2 regions of the Bacillus aerius genome follow, and region 1 is predicted to be linked to the other one. Evidence: predicted binding sites of a transcription regulator. Region 1 holds the regulator's gene; the other holds the start of a gene.
The links. The regulator LexA, encoded in region 1, represses DNA repair genes until DNA is damaged. The targets are predictions, from matches to a motif close to CGAACATATGTTCG.
Positions count from the first base shown of each region.

Region 2: M2353_RS15270 (WYL domain-containing protein) is a predicted target of LexA. The motif match lies at 1,166-1,179, and genes of this name have one in related genera.

Region 1 is NZ_JARYHO010000001.1:1,767,235-1,770,365, forward strand. Features, by position in the region: gene M2353_RS09005 (STAS domain-containing protein) at 1-136, shown strand, start outside; gene M2353_RS09010 (IseA DL-endopeptidase inhibitor family protein) at 169-711, opposite strand; gene M2353_RS09015 (hypothetical protein) at 1,008-1,451, shown strand; gene lexA (transcriptional repressor LexA) at 1,499-2,119, opposite strand; gene yneA (cell division suppressor protein YneA) at 2,279-2,590, shown strand; gene M2353_RS09030 (YneB family resolvase-like protein) at 2,608-3,131, shown strand, end outside.
Region 2 is NZ_JARYHO010000001.1:2,933,246-2,936,376, reverse strand. Features, by position in the region: gene M2353_RS15285 (S9 family peptidase) at 1-344, shown strand, start outside; partial or broken gene M2353_RS15280 (NifU family protein) at 389-688, opposite strand; gene M2353_RS15275 (YuzD family protein) at 810-1,139, shown strand; gene M2353_RS15270 (WYL domain-containing protein) at 1,240-1,470, shown strand; gene M2353_RS15265 (IS1182 family transposase) at 1,599-2,951, shown strand; gene M2353_RS15260 (NAD(P)/FAD-dependent oxidoreductase) at 3,090-3,131, opposite strand, start outside.

The DNA.
Region 1 (3,131 bases):
TGATACGACCATTTCAGGGATTAGACCAGAAATTGCTCAAACGGCTGTACAGCTTGGACTTCCTTTTAATGAATTTCAAACGGCTTCATCACTTGCTCACGCTTTAGATCGTATGACTGAATTTTCATCCATATAAAAACCAGGCCTAGTAAACGGCCTGGTTTTTATTTAGATCACAGCGTCAATTTTTGTTACTTTCCACTCGTTTTGTACTTTCTCGAAAGTGACAGTACGTTTTACTTTGCGTCCATCAAGTGTTGGAACTGTGAATTCGTATGTGCGGATTGTACTTTTCTTAGAGACGAGTTTAGGTGTTGCCTTATCCCAATTAAGCATATTGTCTCCGTCACCAACTGGCACAGCCATTTTTCCTTTATGAACGATGAACTGATAGTCTTTTAAACCGTGAGTAATGGCATCTTTTGTGAAAACTTGAGATAGATAGCTGTTTAGTTTTTTCTTTGTATCAAATGTTTTAGACAGGTAGTTGTAAGTCATATCTTTATAAGTAAATGATTTTAATTTGTAATCTGAATGCTCTTTAATGTTGTAGCCTGACATCGCACTCCAAAAGTGTTCTCTTGCATCAAGGGCAATATGTAACGCTTCTTTATTTGTCAAAGCGGCTGATTTTTTGGAAGCGGCCAGTGTTGTTGTTTGTAATGAGATCATAAGCATAATAGCGGTTAATAAAACAAATAATTTTTTCAAGGCGATTGCCTCCTTTTCTCAATGAAAACTTCTTATGTTACAAATGTTACAATAGTTACATAGATATTACAAGCATTAAATCTAAATGTTTTTTATTTCTTTACTTTCTATCTATATAACGTTTGAGGGAGACAAAAAGTTTTCATTTTTTTATTTTTTTCTTCCTCATTAGTATTTAACCGTTCTAAAGAAGAATAAAACGTCTTTTGGAAAGATTTCTATTTGTCTCCTCAACACTCTTTTTTTATGTATGACATATACTGTCGTGATGAATGTCTAAGAAAGTGGTGTTTAGTATGTATAATCCATATGAAGGTACGTGGAATGGGTACTTGTACGATCGGCAGGTACAAAGCATGCCGGCGTTTCCTATTTCTCAAGTTGGAGGATTTCCCGGCTTGCCATTTGGAGGAACTGGGCAAGGGCAAGGTGCAGGAGGACAGTCGGTCCCGCCAGCCCCGCCGCAGCATATCATCTCGCAATATCAACAAGCAGTTTCTCAGCCTCAAAGTATGCAGCCGCTCATTGCAGGGCAGAGTGTAGGCGGAAGCCAGCAAACGGTTCAATTTGCAGCTGGATGTAATAGAAGGTGGACCATTGTGTTCCTTAGAAACGGTCAAGTATTTCTCATGTATGTTCTTTCCTCGCAGCCTTTTGGCCGTACAACGGGTTTCATATGGCCGAACTTTACATTTGGCTCGTTCCCAAGCTCTAGTATTCTTGCATATTCTTGTTCATAAAAGAAAAAGCCGGCTCTCATCAGCAATTGATGAAATACCGGCTTTTTTTAATGAATATTTCTAAATACGCCAATCACTTTACCTAGTATACTCACATTCTGTAAAATAATCGGTTCCATTGATGGATTCTCGGGCTGTAATCTAAAGTGTGTATCTTCCTTATAAAAACGTTTCACTGTTGCTTCATCTTCTTCTGTCATAGCCACCACAATATCTCCATTGTTGGCAGTGCTTTGCTGACGCACAATCACGTAGTCTTTGTCCAAAATACCTGCATCGATCATACTTTCTCCCATAATTTCAAGCATAAATACTTGTTCATCTGGTGCTGCAAAAGTTTCTGGAAGTGGGAAATATTCTTCTACATTCTCAACAGCCGTGATAGGCAAGCCTGCTGTGACTTTTCCGATGACTGGAACATTCATTACAGCGCTTTTTGGAATATTCATTTCCTCTTCATCTAGTACTTCGATCGCTCTAGGTTTCGTCGGGTCTCTTCTAATTAAACCTTTCGTTTCTAGTCTAGCTAAATGTCCATGGACAGTTGAACTTGATGCTAGACCGACAGCTTCGCCAATTTCACGAACGGATGGGGGATAACCCTTGCTTTTTACTTCTTCTTTTATGAATTTCAGGATATCGAGTTGTCTTTTTGATAGCTTCGTCATCTTTTGCACCTCAAAACGTCAATTTTAAAGAAATTATAGCATGTTTTTCCTAACAGTACAAACATAGGTTCGAAAAAAACGTTTGACAGAAACGTTTGTTCGTATTTATAATGAGTGTCAGAAAGAACGAACACACATTCTATTAGGAGAGATGACATTATGAGGTTAAAGGAATCTATTATTTTTATTGGGCTATTCTCATTCATCGTTGGCATATTTCTCTCACTTATTGCAGTCACTAGCCATAATGATCCAAATCAATATGTTAAAATAGAGGTTCAATCAGGTGATACTCTTTGGGGATTAGCTGATCAAGTAAACGACAGTAAATCAATCGATAAAAATGCTTTTATTGACTGGGTAACTGAACACAATGATCTCGCTTCAACTGACATCCAGCCGGGAGATATCCTTGTGATTCCAGTTAAAAAAGAGCATCCAGTCGTATATCAACTTGCAACAGTACAGTAGAAAGGTCGATTGAAGACATGAATGCAATCATTTATGCGAGAGTAAGTACTGCCAAAGAAGAGCAAGAAACCTCGCTTAAAAGACAAGAAGAAGAACTGCTTGCTTTAGCTGCAGCGCAAAAGATGAATGTAGTCAAAGTGATTAAAGAAAAAGCGAGTGGATACGATCTTGATCGTGACGGTGTTTTTGACATGCTGGCTGCGCTGAAAGAGGAAGAAATCGATGCTGTTCTCATTCAAGATGAGACACGCCTTGGAAGAGGGCAGGCGAAAATCGCTCTTCTTCATTGTCTGTTTAAAGAAAAAGTCAAGGTGTACAGCGTATTTCATAGAGGAGAGCTTGAGCTTTCAGAAGCAGACGAGATGGTCATTGAAATTGTAGGCGTTGTAGAAGAGTATCAGCGGAAAATTCATAATTTGAAAATTAAGCGTGGGATGAAAAAAGCTGTTGAGCGAGGGTATCAACCCGAACTAAATTTAAAACACCAAGAACAGGCGCCTGGCCGCGAACGTATTGAAGTACCGATTTCTGAAATTGTTCG
Region 2 (3,131 bases), 1.2 Mb from region 1:
ACTGGATTAGCTTTTATGGCATCAGTGATATCGGTTATTTCTTTACAAAATGGCAGATTGATGGGGATATTTATGATTCTGTTGATAAGCTATGGGATCGTTCGCCGCTAAAGTATGTAAAACAGGTGAATACACCGCTTCTCATCCTGCACAGTGATGAAGACTACCGCTGCCCAGTCGATCAAGGAGAACAGCTTTTTGTGGCATTAAAGGAGCTTGGAAAAGACACGAGATTAGTCAAATTCCCGAAGGCCTCTCATGATTTATCGAGAAGCGGCCACCCTGGGCAGCGTATTCAAAGACTGACCTTTATTCAAGAATGGTTTAGAGAGAAGTTATCCTAATTAAAAAACGACCCAGTAAGGGTCGTTTTCATGTCATATATGAATTAGAAAACCTGTTCAACTTCTACAACGCCAGGTACTTCTTCTAATAATGCGCGCTCAATACCGGCTTTCAATGTAATGGTTGAACTTGGGCAGCTGCCGCATGCACCAAGAAGGCGTAATTTCACAATGCCATCTTCAATGTCTACAAGCTCACAGTCTCCACCATCACGTAATAGAAATGGACGAAGTTTGTCCAGTACTTCCTGTACTTGGTCTTTCATTTCGACTTCAGTCATTAGATATAATCGCTCCTTTCACAACATATCACCATTATATTCATCTGGACGATAAAAATCTATTGATTGGTTTCAAAGTTTCCTTCTCATTATAGCACAATCTCATCTTGAAACAAAAAGTGATTTTGACTTTTTTCATACAGAAAATTCAGCTAAAATAAAGAAAGAATGGGGGGCTTGTCAAATGAACAAAACCGTTGACCTTTATGTATATGGAAGAGATGTCCTGTGCGCTAGTTGCGTGAATCTGCCTTCTTCAAAAGATACATTTGAGTGGCTAGATGCAGCATTAAAACGAAAATATCCAAATCAGCCGTTTCGCATCACATATATCGATATTGAGCACCCGCCTGAAAACGAACGCCAAAAAGAATTATCTGAACGAATTCTTGATGATGAATTCTTTTATCCGCTTGTCCTTGTTGAGGATCAAATTGTAGGAGAGGGCAATCCGAAATTAAAAGATATTTATCAAGAAATGGAGAAATACGGGTACGAAGAGAGCAGTGAATGAGCTGTTCTTTTTTTAGAAAAATAAATCGAACAAACGTTCCTTTTTAGGTTGATTTAGAACGTTTGTTCGTATATAATGAGATGAAAGGAGCGTGAGCATCATGAATTATTTACTAAAACAATCTCTTCATCAACAAATACCGATTGATATGATTTATATGAAGAAAAATGGAGAGTGCTCGAAACGAAAAATCATTGTACATCGTCAAACTGAACAGTTCATACAAGCGTATTGTTTATCGAAGAAGACGATCAGAACGTTTCGTAAAGACTGCATCCTTGCGCTTGCTCCTATCAAAGTGAACCATCCATCGGCACATGCCGTTTCATAATAAAAGCTCCTTCATTAGAAGGAGCTCAGGCTGTCGAGAAAATCTCGACAGCTTTATTTTTTCCCTTAAATTTTCCACTACCCCATTTTATAATAGAGAAAAGCATACTAAAGGAAGGTGTTTTTCTCATGTTCCACACTAGAAATTCTTCTCAGCACGAAGCCGAATTTGTATTACTAGATCAACTGGTCGAAGAGGATCACCTGCTTCGTAAAATTGATCAGTACATTGATTTTTCATTTATCGTAGATAAAGTAAGACCGTATTATAGCGAGAATAAAGGTCGTCCTTCTCTTGATCCACTTATTTTGTTCAAAATGATGTTTATCGGATACCTGTACGGTATCCGTTCTGAAAGACAACTTGAAAAAGAAATTTACTATAACATGGCGTATAGATGGTTTTTAGGTTTGAACATCAATGACCCCGTTCCTCATCACTCGACCATTAGCTGGAATCGTCGTACTCGATTCAAAGATACAACGATTTTTCAAGACATTTTCGACGAGATTGTGCTTCAAGCTATCAATCATGATATGGTAGGAGGCCGCGTTCTTTTTACTGATTCAACTTATCTTAAAGCCAATGCCAATAAACATAAATATATGAGAAAAACGATTGAACAAGATACCCAGAACTATATAAATGATTTAGAAGAAGCGATCCAAGAAGATCGGGTGGCACACGGAAAAAAGCCCTTAAAGGTAAAAGAGGGGGTGAAAACGGAAAAAGACATTCGTCAAAGTACGACTGATCCTGAAAGTGGCTATCTTTATCGTGAAAACAAACCGGAAGGCTTTTTCTACCTAGACCACCGTACAACGGATATGAAGTACAATATCATCACGGATGCCCACATCACGCCCGGTAATGTCCATGATTCTGTTCCGTATCTTGATCGGTTGGATCACCAAATCGCACGATTTGGTTTTCAAGTAGAAGCTGTTGCCCTTGATTCTGGTTATTTGACGACCCCAATCTGTAAAGGTTTATCTGATCGCCGTATTTTTGGTGTCATCGCACATAGACGTTTTCATCCAACAAGAGGACTATTCGAGAAGTGGAAATTCAAGTATGACTCTGAACACGATCAATACATATGCCCGAATGGTGAAAAGCTTTTATATACCACGACTGATCGAAAAGGTTATAGGTTCTACAAATCAGATCCTAAAAAATGCACATCGTGTCCTTTCCTTGAAAACTGCACAAGATCTAAAAATCATCAAAAAGTCATCTCAAGACATGTGTGGGAGGAACATAAAGAAAAGATCAGGCAAAATCGTCTGTCTGCCGCTGGAAAAGAGCTATATAAAAAAAGAAAAGAAAAAATAGAGCGAAGCTTTGCAGATTCAAAACAACTGCATGGGCTTCGCTACTGCCGGTTGAGGGGAAAACAAAATGTGAGTGAGCAAGTTCTTCTCACAGCTGCCTGTCAGAACATGAAGAAGATTGCCACACATCTAGCGAAGCTAGGTTAGGTGTGTGGGAGGCCTTTTTCATTCAATCTCATCCATCATCATTACGATGAAAATAAAAAAGATTGTAGAAAAACATGAGTTTCTCTACAATCTGAGCTCCTTCATTAGAAGGAGCTTTGAGAAAAAATTCACATCATTTTATCCATTGTGATGCTTGTACATCCAAAGAAGTCCAGATTT